2 regions of the Mycobacterium sp. NPDC050441 genome follow, and region 2 is predicted to be linked to the other one. Evidence: riboswitches for the same ligand, from Rfam matches in the RefSeq annotation. Region 2 holds a riboswitch; the other holds the start of a gene.
The links. Region 2 has a riboswitch for glycine ahead of cycA (D-serine/D-alanine/glycine transporter). Riboswitches for the same ligand answer to the same signal wherever they lie in the genome.

Region 1: another riboswitch for glycine. It lies ahead of gcvP (aminomethyl-transferring glycine dehydrogenase); the one in region 2 lies ahead of cycA (D-serine/D-alanine/glycine transporter).

Annotation. Positions count from the first base shown of each region.
Region 1 covers NZ_JBFAJS010000001.1:346,094-353,433, forward strand. Annotated here, with positions in the region: gene AB0I14_RS01810 (L-serine ammonia-lyase) at 1-485, opposite strand, end outside; gene glyA (serine hydroxymethyltransferase) at 488-1,756, opposite strand; gene gcvH (glycine cleavage system protein GcvH) at 1,759-2,157, opposite strand; gene gcvT (glycine cleavage system aminomethyltransferase GcvT) at 2,169-3,281, opposite strand; gene gcvP (aminomethyl-transferring glycine dehydrogenase) at 3,278-6,166, opposite strand; glycine riboswitch at 6,318-6,407, opposite strand; gene speB (agmatinase) at 6,443-7,340, opposite strand, start outside.
Region 2 covers NZ_JBFAJS010000010.1:75,559-82,898, reverse strand. Annotated here, with positions in the region: gene AB0I14_RS26460 (oxygenase MpaB family protein) at 1-470, opposite strand, end outside; gene AB0I14_RS26455 (hypothetical protein) at 485-709, opposite strand; gene AB0I14_RS26450 (TfoX/Sxy family protein) at 779-1,111, opposite strand; gene AB0I14_RS26445 (nitroreductase/quinone reductase family protein) at 1,111-1,500, opposite strand; gene cycA (D-serine/D-alanine/glycine transporter) at 1,520-2,983, opposite strand; glycine riboswitch at 3,146-3,244, opposite strand; gene lon (endopeptidase La) at 3,412-5,748, opposite strand; gene AB0I14_RS26430 (HNH endonuclease) at 5,846-7,114, opposite strand; gene AB0I14_RS26425 (NADP-dependent oxidoreductase) at 7,222-7,340, shown strand, end outside.

The DNA.
Region 1 (7,340 bases), on a different contig from region 2:
TCCTGCCGGGCCGGCCCGGTTTCGGTGACGACGAAACCGCCGCCCACCGAGAAGTACGTCTCGCGGTAGACCACGTCACCACCGGCCGAAAACGCGGTCAGCGTCATGGCATTCGGATGCTGTTCGAGCCGGCGACCCGGTTGCAGATGCATGTCGGATTCGGTCAGTGCGATGACGCTCCGGCCGGCGAACAGGATCTTCCCGTCGGCGCGGATGGTAGCCAATCGCCGTTCCATCTCGTCGGTCTCGATCGTCTCGGGCCGGTAGCCCTCGAGACCGAGCAGGATGGCGGGCATGGTGCCGTGTCCGGCACCCGTCGCCGCCAGCGAGCCGAACAGGTCCACGCTGACCTCGGCGACGTGATCGACCATGTCGCGACCGACGAGGTCGTCGACGAACATGCCCGCTGCCCGCATCGGGCCGACGGTGTGTGAGCTCGACGGGCCGATCCCCACCGAGAACAGGTCGAACACGCTGACCGCCATGACTACAGCTCCGGATAGAGTGGGAACTGCTCGGCCAGCGTACGCACCTGTGCCGCAAGGTTTTCGGTGTCAGCGTCCGGGTCGGCGATCAGCGCGGCGGCGATGACGTCGGCGACGCGGGCGAACTCGTCGTCGCCGAACCCGCGGGCGGCCAGTGCCGGGGTGCCGATGCGTAGCCCCGAGGTGACCATCGGCGGCCTGGGATCGAACGGCACCGCGTTGCGGTTGACGGTGATACCGACCGCGTCGAGCCGATCCTCGGCCTGTTGCCCGTCGATGGCCGCATTACGCAGATCCACCAGCACCAGGTGCACATCGGTGCCGCCGGTGAGGACCGTGATGCCCGCCGCCTGCACGTCGGGCTGGTTCAGCCGCTCGGCCAGGATCCGTGCGCCCCGCAGGACCCGCTGTTGGCGCTCGGCGAATTCCGGCTGGGCGGCCATCTTGAATCCGACGGCCTTCGCCGCGATGACGTGCTCGAGCGGTCCGCCCTGTTGGCCGGGGAACACCGCCGAGTTGATCTTCTTGGCGATGTCGGCCTCGTTGGTGAGGATGACGCCGCCGCGGGGGCCGCCCAGCGTCTTGTGGGTCGTGGAGGTCACGACGTGGGCGTGTGGCACCGGGGAGGGATGCAGACCGGCGGCGACCAGGCCCGCGAAGTGCGCCATGTCGACCATCAGGTATGCCCCGACCTCGTCGGCGATCTCACGGAACCGGGCGAAGTCCAGCTGGCGCGGGTAGGCCGACCAGCCGGCGATGATCAGCTGCGGCCGGTGTTCGCGGGCCGCCTCGGCAACGGCGTCCATGTCGATGAGGAAGTCCTCCTTGGACACCCCGTACGCGGCGACGTTGTAGAGCTTGCCGGAGAAGTTCAGCCGCATGCCGTGGGTCAGGTGCCCACCGCAGTCCAGCGACAGGCCGAGAATGGTATCGCCCGGTTTGATCAGCGCGTGCATGACGGCGGCATTGGCCTGTGCACCCGAATGTGGTTGCACATTGGCGAATTCCGCTCCGAACAACGACTTGACGCGGTCGATGGCGAGCCGTTCGACCACGTCGATGTGTTCGCAGCCGCCGTAGTAGCGACGGCCCGGATACCCTTCGGCGTACTTGTTGGTCAGCACCGAGCCCTGGGCCTGCATGACAGCGAGTGGCGCGTGGTTCTCCGATGCGATCATCTCCAGGCCCAGCCGCTGCCGGCGCAGCTCGTCGCCTATCGCCGAGAAGATTTCGGGGTCGAAGTCGGCGAGACGTTCATCAAGGATGCTCATGTCTAGGCCTCGCTCTTCTGCGCGTATTCGGCTGCGGTCAACAGGTTTCCCGCGGCGGTCGCCTGCACCTCGAACAGCCAGCCCTCCCCGTAGGGGTCGGACGTGACCAGGGCGGGGTCGTCGACGGCAGCCGTGTTGACGGCCGTGACGGTGCCGCTGACGGGCGGGTACAGCTCGGACACGGTCTTGGTGGATTCCACCTCACCGCAGGTCTCGCCGGCGACGATGTCGGACCCGACCTCGGGGAGGTCGAGGAACACCAGGTCACCGAGCGCCGCTGCCGCGACCGAGGTGATCCCGACCCGTACCGGGGTGTCCGACAGCGCGGCGCCGGGCGCGATCAGCACCCATTCATGTTCCTCGGTGTAGCTACGGTCGTCGGGGATTGTCTGAGTGGTCATATCGGGTCCTTTCAGCTGCGGCGGTAGAACGGCGCCGGGGTGATTTCGAACTGTTCTTTCTTGCCGCGGATGTCGACCTGCACCACGGTTCCGGGTTCGGCCAGACCCGTGTCGAGGTAGGCCAGTGCGATCGGGTAGCCAAGAGTCGGCGACAACGCGCCTGACGTCACCATTCCCACCGCGGCCCCGTCGGTGTTCTCGACGGCGTAACCGGCCCGGGCCGCGCGGCGGGTTGCGCCCTTCAGCCCGACCAGGACGCGGGAGACCGGCAGCTCGGAAAGTCCTTGCAGCGCATCGCGTCCAACGAACTCCTTACCCAGGCGGACGACTTTGCCCAGGCCGGCCGCATACGGGTTGAGCTCGCGGGTGAGCTCGTGCCCGTAGAGCGCCATTCCGGCCTCGAGTCGCAAGGTGTCGCGGCAGGCCAGGCCCGCAGGCAACCCATCGACCTCGGTGGTGGCCGCCAGCAAGGACCGCCATAACTCCACCGCCTGGGCGTTGGGCACGTAGAGCTCGAAGCCGTCCTCGCCGGTGTAGCCGGTACGCGCCAACAGCACATCGATACCGGCGACCTGTGCCGCGGTCACCGCGTAGTACTTGAGATGCGCGACCAGTTCCAGCTGCTCGTCGGGCACCAGTGAGCTGACGATGCCTTCCGCCGCGGGCCCCTGAACGGCGATCAGCGCGGTACTGGTGGACTGGTCGTCGACGTCGGCCTCGAATTGTGCGGCCCGGCTCGACAGTTCGCGTGCCACCGTCGGAGCGTTCGCGGCATTGGCGACGACCAGGAAGCGGTCGCCGGCGAGCCGGTACACCACCAGATCGTCGATCACCCCGCCGTCGACGTCGCACATGAGCGAGTATTTGGCCCGCCCGACGACGATCTTGGACGCCTCGCCGACCAACGCAAAGTCCAGTGCCTCAGCGGCTTGCGAGCCGGTGATCGAGATCTCGCCCATGTGGGACAGATCGAACAGCCCCGCGGACTCACGGACCGCTCGGTGCTCTGCCAGTTCACTGCCGTACTTCAGCGGCATCGCCCATCCGGCGAAGTCGGTGAATGTGGCGCCCAATCCGCGATGTTCGTCGAGCAGCGGTGACGCCGGGGTGTGGTTGTCGGTCATGCAAAAACCTCCTGAAGGCTCTCGACGGTGTCGGTCTGGAACGCCTCGGGTGCGGGGCACGAGCAGGCGAGATTGCGGTCGCCGTGCACGCCGTCGATGCGGCGGACCGGCGGCCAGTACTTGTTGAGCCGCAGCGAGGCAACGGGATAGGCCGCGTACTGCCTGCTGTACGGCAGTGCCCACTCGGCATTGGTGACCTGTTCGGCGGTGTGCGGGGCCTGGCGCAGCGGGCTGAGTTCGAGCTCCCACTCCCCCGAGCCGACGCGGCTGATCTCGTCATGGATGTTGATCATCGCCGCGATGAACCGGTCCAGCTCGGCCAGATCCTCCGATTCGGTGGGCTCCACCATGAGCGTTCCGCTGACCGGGAACGACAGGGTCGGGGCGTGGAAACCGTAGTCGATCAACCGCTTTGCGACATCTTCCGCGGTGACGCCGGTGCGTTTGGTGATCTCCCGGAGGTCGAGGATGCATTCGTGTGCCACCAGCCCGCTCTCCCCGGTGTAGAGCACCGGGTAGTGCCCGGCCAATGACGTCGCGAGGTAGTTGGCGCCCAACACCGCGGCCTTCGTGGCCGCCGTCAACCCGTCCGGGCCCATGAGCGCCAGGTAGGCCCAGGTGATCGGCAGAATGCCTGCGGACCCGTAGTTGGCCGCCGACACCGGCGCCGGTCCGTCCTGCAGCGGGTCACCGGGCAGGAACGGCGCCAGGTGTGCGCGGACCGCCACGGGCCCGACCCCCGGACCGCCGCCGCCGTGCGGGATGCAGAACGTCTTGTGCAGGTTGAGATGTGAGACGTCGCCGCCGAACTCGCCGGGTTTGGCAAGCCCCACAAGGGCGTTCAGGTTGGCGCCGTCGACGTAGACCTGCCCGCCGGCGCGGTGGACGAGATCGCACACAGTGCGGACATCGGTTTCGTACACGCCGTGGGTCGACGGGTAGGTGAGCATGATCGCGGCGACCTGCCCGTTGTGGGCGGCGAGCTTGGCTTCGAGGTCGTCGTGGTCGATGTTGCCGTTGGCCGCCGTCTTCACCACGACCACCCGCATCCCGGCCAGGACCGCCGACGCCGCATTGGTGCCGTGTGCCGACTGCGGGATGAGGCAGACGTCGCGGTGATCGTCGCCGCGTGACCGGTGGTAGGCGTTGATGGCCAGCAGGCCCGCAAGCTCACCCTGGGATCCGGCATTGGGCTGCAACGAAACCCGGTCATAGCCGGTGATCTCGGACAGCCAGCTTTCCAGATTGCCGATCAGCTCGAGGTAACCCGCGGTCTGTTCGGCCGGCGCGTACGGGTGGATCCCGGCGAACCCGGGCCAGCTGATCGGCTCCATCTCGGCAGCGGCGTTGAGCTTCATGGTGCAGGATCCGAGCGGAATCATGGTGCGGTCCAGCGCCAGATCCCGGTCGGAGAGCTCCCGCAGGAACCGCAGCATCGCCGTCTCGGACCGGTGCGAATGAAACACGGGGTGCTGCAGATACTCCGACGTGCGGAGCAGATCAGCCGGCAGCGCGAACGGATGACCGGCGGCCGCGGTCGACGCCCCGAAAACCCCGAGCACGCGACCGACCACGTCGTCGGTGGTGCACTCGTCGCACGACATGCCGACATGATCGGCGTCGACCAGGCGCAGGTTGATCCCGGCACGGTCGGCGGCCGCCACGATCTGCTCGGCCCCGCCGGGCACCCGCACCGTCACGGTGTCGAAGAACCGGTCGTGCACGATCTCGCAGCCCACGGATCGCAGGCCGGCGGCCAGCGCGGCGGCATGGCGGTGGATGCGGGTTGCGATGGCGCGCAACCCTTCCGGACCGTGATACACGGCGTACATGGCGGCCACGTTGGCCAGCAACGCCTGCGCGGTGCAGATGTTGCTGGTCGCCTTGTCGCGGCGGATGTGTTGTTCGCGGGTCTGCAGCGCAAGGCGGTAGGCAGGCTTGCCGTCCACATCGACCGAGACACCGACCAGCCGGCCGGGCAGCATCCGCTCCAGTCCGGACCGCACGGCCATGTACCCGGCATGGGGACCGCCGAAGAACAACGGGACACCGAACCGCTGCGCCGAGCCCACCGCGATATCGGCGCCCTGCTCGCCGGGGGCCGTGATCAGGGTCAGCGACAGCAGGTCGGCCGCAACCGTGGTGAGCATGCCGCGGTCGCGTGCCGCGGCGACCAGTGGAGCCAGGTCGCGCACCACACCGCTGGCGCCCGGGGACTGGAAGACCACGCCGAAGGCGTCACCGTCCGGCAATGCCTCGGTCAGGTCGGCGACCACGACCTCGACGCCGACGGCTTCGGCCCGCCCGCGCACCACCGCGAGCGTCTGCGGCAGGCAATCGGCGTCCAGCACCACCCGGTTGGATGACCCGGCCTTGTTGGCCCGCCGCATCAACAGCACCGCCTCCGTCACCGCGGTGGCCTCGTCCAGCAGCGATGCACCGGCGACCGGCAGCGCGGTGAGGTCCTCGATGAGCGTCTGGAAGGTGAGCAGCGCCTCCAGCCTGCCCTGCGAGATCTCGGGCTGGTACGGCGTGTAGGCGGTGTACCAGGCCGGCGACTCCAGCATGTTGCGGCGCAGGACCGCGGGAGTGATCGTGTCGTGGTAGCCGAGGCCGATCATCTGAATCCGCGACTGGTTGCGGTCGGCCAGGTCGCGCAGCGCCGCGAGCACCTCTTGTTCCGATCGCGCGGCGGGCAGTCGCAGGCCATCGGTGCAACGGATCTGCTGGGGCACCGCGCTGTCGATCAGCTCATCGGTGGTTGCGAATCCGAGAATGTCGAGCATGCGCCGCTCGCCGGTCTGGTCCGGGCCGATATGGCGGTCGCGAAAGCCCTGATGGTCAAAGCCATTGGCGTCGTTGACAATTGCGGTGCACTCAGGCATGAGGTGACTCCGGTTTCGGGCATCGCGGTTACGCGATGCGTCGTTTGGTGACACCTCCCCGCTCTGTCCTGAAACCTGAGAGTTTTAGCGCGTTGCGCCTTTCCCCTTCGGTAAGCGCGATCCATGCGATCGCACTGTTCTCCAGAGTTGTCTCGACACTGCGGTATTGGGCCTGAGAGATTCCCGGGGAGGAGTTGCTCCTACGGCGCCTCCGAATCGGAGGTTCTCCCGCAATGCGTCATCGACGTATTCAGTTATGTGACGGATGCTACTCGATTACGTGGCTGTGGCAGCAACTTCACCGTTGACGGGCAGATTGGACACCCGTCCGGCGACCATCAGCGACACGATGTCGAAGACCACCGTCGCGGCCGCCACGCAGGTGATTTCCGCGTGGTCGTAGGCGGGGGCCACCTCGACGACGTCGGCGCCGACGATGTTCAGCCCGGTCATCTTGCGCAGCATCTTGAGCAGTTCGCGTGAGGTCAGACCACCGGATTCGGGGGTGCCGGTGCCCGGGGCGAACGCCGGGTCGAGCACGTCGATGTCGATGGACAGGTAGACCGGGAGGTCGTCGACCCGGCGGCGCACCACGTCGACGGCCGCGTCGATGCCGATCACGTCGAGGTCACCGGCCCGGATGATCTTGAACCCCATGCGGGCGTCGTCGTCGAGGTCCATCTGGTCGTAGATCGGGCCGCGGATGCCGACGTGGATCGAGTGATCCTCGATCAACAAGCCCTCTTCGAACGCGCGCCGGAAGATCGTGCCGTGCGTGACCGGGGCGTTGAAGTAGGTGTCCCAGGTGTCCAGGTGGGCATCGAAGTGGACCAGCGCGACTGGGCCGTGCTTGGCATGCAGCGCACGCAGATTCGGCAGCGCGATCGTGTGGTCACCGCCGATCGACACGATGCGGCGGTCGCCGCCGGCGAGGATGTCGGAGGCGTGATCCTGGATCTGCTGGCAGGCCTCGGCGATGTTGTACGGCGTGACCGCGACGTCGCCGGCGTCGACCACCTGGACATGCTCCAGCGGCGCGACCCCGAGCTCTACGTGATAGCCGGGGCGCAGCGTGCGCGCGGCCTGACGGACGGCCATCGGGCCGAACCGGGCACCGGGCCGGTAGGAGGTGCCGCCGTCGAAGGGCACGCCGAGGATCGCGATGTCGTAGTCG
Region 2 (7,340 bases):
GCGGCGGATTGGTAGAACTGCTCGGCCTGGGCGTCGGTCATCGGGCCGCGCAGCAGTTGATAGACATCCTCGAGCCCGACGAACAGGCAGGCGGCCACCCACATCTGCAGATCGCGGTCGAAGGCGTTGTACTGCACGGGACTTGCCGGCCCGGATCGGACCTGCCGGTGCGCCACATCGACGGCATCGCGGAACGCCGCCCGGTCCTCGGGGTTGCCGAGGATCGCCACCGCCAGATAGCTCAAGGTGGTGCGGGCGCGTTTCCACGGATGCTTGAGCAGATTGCCGGAGTCCACCGTGCTCTCCACGACGCCGTAGCCGACGCCGGGCGCGGACAGCTGCATGATCACGTTGGCCGCGCCCGCGGCGAAACCCCAGAGGTCCATCGCATCGGCGATGGTGACGTCGTCGTCGGACCAGCGCGAGGTGCGCCGGGTCATCGAAATCCGGTTGGCTGGGGTGGAATTCATGTGCGGCCTCCCCGTCAGCTCATGCACACGTTGGTGAACAGCAGGACCGGCCAGGACACGATGGAGCCCAGGAAGGACACCGCGGCGTCGGCACCGTGCATTCCGGCCAGGTGGCTGGTGTGGGTGAGCGACCAGATCAGGCCGATGAGCAGATAGGGGACCGCGAGGATGATGGCGGTTCCGATCCACTCGGCGATGGTCATCTGGAAGCCGAGAATCTTGCGTACTGCAGTCAACATGTGAAGTGCGCCCCCGTCGTTGTCAGGCGGGTTCTATGTTAATGCTGATTCTGATCGGCGTCCCGGAAACTATTTGGGCGGCAGGCTCTTGGCATAGTCGATACCGCGGGCGACCCACGATTGGAGCTGGCGTTTGGTCTTGATGCCCGGGCCGCCGATCCGCAGCCATCCCCGCATCTCCCGGCCACCCATCACCATCGGCTCGACATGGTCACGCTGCAGCAGCTTCTCGCCGTCGTCCCGCGCGACCCGCACCATCAGGCCGCCCTCGCGGCTGGCCGCGACGGCCATGTTGCCGTTGATCAGGAACGCCAATCCGCCGAACATGCGCTTCTCGTCGAGACCGCTTTCGGTTGCGGTCAATTCGCGGATGCGGTCGGCCAGGTCCGGATCGAAGGCCATCAGTCGAGATCGATGCGGAGGGTGAGCAGGTCGCTGCCCATGGCCCGGACCACCGCGCTGTTGAGCGTCGGCAGCTCTTTCAGCCGGGCGACCGGGTCATCGTCGGGCAGCAGGTGCGCCGTCCCGGTCCGCCACTGCCCGTTGATCCGGAGCCGCACAGCGGGGTTGGCCTTGATGTTGAGCACATAGTGGGATCGGTCGCCGTGCTCGGAGACCATCCAGAATTGATCGCCGATCACCCGGCCGCCGACGGCGGTGTGCCGTGGCTGGCCGGATTTGCGGCCGACGGTCTCCAGCATGGTGACGGGCAGCTGGCGCCCGACCGGGTTGACGATGCGGCGTTGGGCGCCATGCACGATGCGTCGCTTGAGATCACGAAGATCTACCATGACGCCACCTTACCGACCGTCAGTCGGAATCCTTCGACTCGAGCTCGGCGTGGAAGGAGGCTTCGCGAGCCAGGTGTTCCGGACGACGCCGCAGTACCAGCCAGGCGATTCCCAGTACCAGGAACCACACCGGCGTCACCAGTTCAGCCTGCAGGGTGTCCTCCTTCAACGCGAACGCCACGATCAGGAAGGCGAAGAAGGCCAGGACGACGTAACACATCACCACGCCGCCGGGCATCTTGAACTTCGATGCCTCGTGGAGTTCCGGCCGGCGCTTGCGGTACACGAGATAGCTGACCAGGATCATCGTCCAGACGAAGATGAAGCACAGTGACGAGATGGTCGTGACCAGGGTGAAGGCCGCGACGATCGAGTCGCCCGCGACAACCATGACCACACCCGACAGCAGGAACACCCCGGACAGGAACAACGCGTTGGCGGGCACGCGCCGGGAGGTGAGCTTGCCGAACAGGCTCGGCGCGTCACCCTCGGTGGCCAGGCCGTAGACCATCCGGGACGTCGAATAGATACCGGAGTTGGCTGACGACGTCGCCGAGGTCAGCACCACGAAGTTGACCACCGATGCCGCGATTCCAAGGCCCGCGAGGCTGAACATGGCCACGAACGGGCTGAGTTTCGGATCGATCTCGCGCCACGGCGTGACCGCGATGATGATGGTCAGGGCGGCGACGTAGAAGAGCATGACGCGGACCGGGATCGAGTTGATCGCCTTGGGCAGGTTGCGCTCGGGGTCCTTGGCCTCGGCTGCGGTGGTGCCCACCAGTTCGATCCCGACGAACGCGAACGTCGCGATCTGGAATCCGGCCACGAATCCCATTGGGCCGGTGGGGAAGAACCCGCCGTCGTTCCACAGGTTGGCGAAGGAAGCCTGGGCGCCGGTGGGCGCTTCGAAACTGGTGAAGATCATGACGAGGCCGATGACGATCAATGTCACGATCGCGACGATCTTGATCAGGGCGAACCAGAACTCGGTCTCACCGAAGGCCCGGACGGTGGGCAGGTTCAGCCCGATGAGCACCACGACCGTCGCGAGCGCCGGTATCCACAGCGGCAGGTTCGGCCACCAGAAGGCTACGTACCCGGCGATCACCACCACGTCGGCGACGCCCGTGACGATCCAGCAGAACCAGTACGTCCAGCCGGTGAAGAACCCCGCCCACGGGCCGAGGAGGTCGGCCGCGAAATCGGCGAAGGACTTGTAATGCAGGTTGGACAGCAGCAATTCGCCCATCGCTCGCATGACGAAGAACAGCATGAAGCCGATGATCATGTAGACGAACAGCACTGATGGGCCGGCCAGCGAGATGGTCTTGCCGGAGCCCATGAACAGGCCCGTTCCGATCGCTCCGCCGATTGCGATCAGCTGGATGTGCCGATTGGAGAGTTGGCGGGAGAGGTGCTGTGGTTCGCCGGACGAGGGCGATTCCGCTGAATCAGCGGACAGGTCACTGGATTGGGACATGACAACCTCGAGGATCTCAGGCGCTATGGAGAGCGCGGGCTGCGGGCGCCTCCCCGCTCTGTCCTTTTGAACCTGAGAGTTTTCACGAACCGCCGCTATCGGCGCTTCACCTGCCCCTTCGGTGAGCCGGTCCTGGTGTGGCCGACTGCTTTCCAGAGGTGCCTAGTCGCGGCGATACGGGGGCCTGAGAGATTCCTGGGGAGGATTTGCTCCTGCGGCGCCCGCCGGCTGGATACGGCGGGACTCTCCCGCCGCGACTCAATGGCGTCTTAAGTTGTGAGCCACCCCGAACCCCCGGAATGTGCCGCGCGTCACGTTAGCAGCCGGGTGCGGATTGCGCACCCCCATGGTCAGCACTCCCCGCCGAGCGACCGTGTCGGTACGGACACATGCTGTCCTCGGCGTACAAACACGGCCGCTCACGACGGTTAGGCGGCTGCCGTTGCGACCCCCGCGACCCCCGCGACCGGTTCCAGCGCCGCCACGATGATGTCGGCGACGTCGGTCATCGGCTTGACCTCCAGCGCGTCGAGCACCTCGGCGGGCACGTCGTCCAGGTCGGGCTCGTTGCGCGCCGGGATGAAGACCGTCTTCAGTCCGGCGCGTTGTGCCGCCAGCAGCTTCTGCTTGACCCCGCCGATCGGCAGCACCCGGCCGTTCAGCGTGACCTCACCGGTCATGCCGACATCGCCGCGCACCTGCCGCCCGGTGGCCATCGACACCAGTGCGGTCACCATGGTGACGCCGGCCGAGGGACCGTCCTTGGGCACCGCGCCCGCGGGCACGTGGACGTGGATCTGGCGGTCCAGCGTCTTCGGGTCGACGCCCAATTGCTCGGCGTGGGCCCGCACGTAGGACAGCGCGATCTGTGCCGACTCCTTCATCACGTCACCAAGTTGGCCGGTCAGCTTCAGGCCCGGTTCGCCGTCGTTCCCGTTGGCCTCGATGAAGAGCACATCACCGCCCAGGCCGGTGACGGCCAGGCCGGTCGCCACGCCCGGCACCGCGGTGCGCTCGTCGGATTCCGGGGTGAACCGTGGACGGCCCAGGTACTCAACGAGATCCGGCTCATCGACCACGATCGGGGCCTCGGTCGAGTCCAGTTTCGTCGTGACCTTGCGCAGTGCCTTGGCCAGCAACCGCTCGAACTGCCGAACGCCGGGCTCGCGGGTGTAGTCCGCAGCGATCTTGCGCAACGCCGCGTCCGTCACCGCCACCTCGGAATCGGTGAGCGCCGCACGCTCGGCCTGCCGGGGCAGCAGGTAGTCCCGCGCGATGGCGACCTTGTCGTCCTCGGTGTAACCGTCGATCTGCACCAGTTCCATCCGGTCCAGCAGTGCGGACGGGATGTTCTCGATGACGTTGGCCGTCGCCAGGAACACCACGTCGGACAGGTCCAGATCCAGGTCCAGGTAGTGGTCGCGGAACGTGTGGTTCTGCGCCGGGTCCAGCACCTCCAGTAGTGCGGCCGACGGGTCGCCGCGGTAGTCCGAGCCCACCTTGTCGATCTCGTCCAGCAGCACAACGGGATTCATCGAACCCGCCTCGCCGATGGCTCGCACCACGCGACCCGGCAGCGCGCCGACGTAGGTACGGCGGTGACCACGGATCTCCGCCTCGTCACGCACACCGCCCAGGGCGACGCGCACGAACTTGCGGCCCAGCGCGCGGGCCACGGACTCACCCAGCGAGGTCTTGCCGACCCCGGGCGGACCGGCCAGCACCATCACGGCACCGGAACCACGCCCGCCGACGACGGCCATGCCGCGCTGGGCGCGACGGGCCCGCACGGCCAGGTATTCGACGATGCGGTCCTTGACGTCGTCCAGTCCGTGGTGGTCGGCGTCGAGAATCTCGCGGGCCCCTTTGAGATCGGTCGAATCCTCGGTGCGCTCGTTCCACGGCAGGTCCAGCACGGTGTCCAGCCAGGTGCGGATCCAGCCACCCTCGGGGCTCTGCTCGCTGGACCGCTCCAGCTTGCCGACCTCGCGCAGCGCGGCCTCGCGCACCTTCTCCGGCAGATCGGCGGCCTCGACCCGGGCCCGGTAGTCATCGGACCCCTCAGGCTCGCCTTCGCCCAGTTCCTTGCGGATGGCTGCCAACTGCTGGCGCAGCAGGAATTCCTTCTGCTGTTTGTCCATTCCCGACCGGACGTCCTCGGCGATCTTGTCGTTGACCTCGACCTCGGCCAGTTGCTCGCCGGTCCATTGGATGAGGTTGCTCAGGCGCGCCGCGGTGTCCTCGGTTTCCAGGAGTTCGCGCTTCTGCACGTCGGTCAGGTACGAGGCGTAGCCGGCCGTGTCGGCCAGGGCGGACGGGTCCGTGATCTTGTTGACCACGTCGACGATCTGCCAGGCCTCGCGCCGCTGGAGCATGGCCAGCAGCAGCTTCTTGTATTCGGCGGCCAGCGCCTTGGTTTCGTCGGTCGTGGAATCGACTGCCTCGGCCGCTTCTTCCACCTCGACCCACAGGGCCGCGCCCGGTCCGGTGGTTCCGGAGCCGATGTGAGCGCGGCGCTCACCGCGGACGACGGCCGCTTCCGCGCCGCCGGGCATGCGTCCGACCTGCACGATCGAGGCGATCACGCCGTGGGTGGGGTAGCGGTCGTCCAGGCGAGGGGCGATCAGCAGCTTGCCGGATTCGCTGGCCTGGGCGGCATCGACCGCCGCGCGGGCAGCGTCGTCGAGTTCGACGGGCACCACCATTCCGGGCAGCACGATCGGCTCGCTCAAGAACAGGACGGGCACTGCGTTTGATTCGGACATCAAACCTCCAAAGTTCAGTCTGATGCGCTCAACCTTGGTGGCGTCAGGTTTGTTCCCGCCACGTCCGGTGTCAGGGTTCGCCGTGAGTGAACGGAAGCTAGGCGGCGCGCTTGTTGACCACGACGTGGACCTCGCGGGTGAGAACCCGCAGGCCTCCGGCTAGCGGGGGTGCGGTGGAGCGGTAGGTCGCGCCAGTGGGGGTGATGTGTTCCGTGGTGTGGCGGCCTGATTCGTCGGTGCGGGTGCGGACTTGCCAGCCGGGGTGTTCCTTGACGTAGTTGCAGTGTTCGCACAATCCCTGGCCGTTGGCCGCGGAGGTCGGTCCGTTCCGGTGATGTGGCTGCACATGGTCGATGTGTCGGATGGGGGCGTTGCAGTAGGGGGTGCGACAGGTTCGGTCGCGGGTGGCGATGAACCGGGCGAGGCCTTTCGGGAATCGTCGGGATCGGGATTCCATGGCGACCAGGGTGCCGGTGCCAGGGGTGGCGTAGAGGCGTCGCAGGGTGGCCCAGGAGTTGTCGTCGACCAGTGCATCGCGGATCATGCGCCGTGCTGCCGCTGCCGGAATGGGTCCGTGGCCCTGCAGGTGGGCGGGTTGGGTACTGCCGGCGAGCAAGGTGTCGTCGGAGAGCACGAGGTTGACCGCGACGGGGACCGGTGTGGTGGTATCGCGGCCGGTGACGCGGGTGACCAGGGTGTCGGCCATGGTCTGGCCGCGGTTGCGTCCGTCGGCGCAGCGGTCGGCCGCTTCGGTGAGCGTGTAGCGCACTGACGCTGCGTCGGTCGCGGGCAGCAGGGCGGTGACGATGGCCATGTTGTCAGCGGCCGGCCGGAACGTGACGGTGCGATCCTCGGGCGCCCTGGTTGCCCGGTCGATGACGGATATCGGATCAACTTGGTAGGCAATGGGTTTGGCGTCGCTGCGGATGTGGGTGTCGCCGAGGCCGATCAGGCTGGCGGGGTCGGCGCAGAGTTCGTGGTCGAGGCGGCGCCGGTCGGCGGGGGACAGGCAGGCGGCCTCCCGGACGATCAGTCGAGCCCGGGCTTCGGTGAGGACGCCGGTTTCGAGGGCGGCCAGAGTGTGGGGCAGGTCGAGCACGAGGATGCGGGCGTCGGAGAGGTGTTGACGGCCGTTGGCGGGAGAGTCCATGCGAGCCAGTCCGATTTCGGTGCCGAGCCCGCGGCCACGCCGTGCGACGGGGACCCTGGTAGCGGCTTCGGCGGAGTGTCGGGCCGACTCCATGGCGACGGTCGCGCGAGCTTGTCCGGCTGCCGCGGCGGCTTTGAGTCGTTCGAGTTCGGCGATGCGGTCCCGCAGTGCCGCTTCGTCTGCATCGGAATCAACCTTCGCGAGTGATTCGAACATGTGTGCGATATTACTCTGCTGCACCGACACTGTTTCCCAGGTCACGCCCCTGGAATGTTTTCAGAGCTGCCGCCGTCGTAGGAGATGTAAATGAAGGAGAAGAGATCATGAGTAAGGCAGTGCAGTTCGACCAGTACGGAGGAATCGACGTGCTGCAGGTGCGTGACGTGCCGCGGCCGGTCCCGGCTGCGGGCGAGGTGCTCGTGAAGGTCCGTGCCGCCGGTAT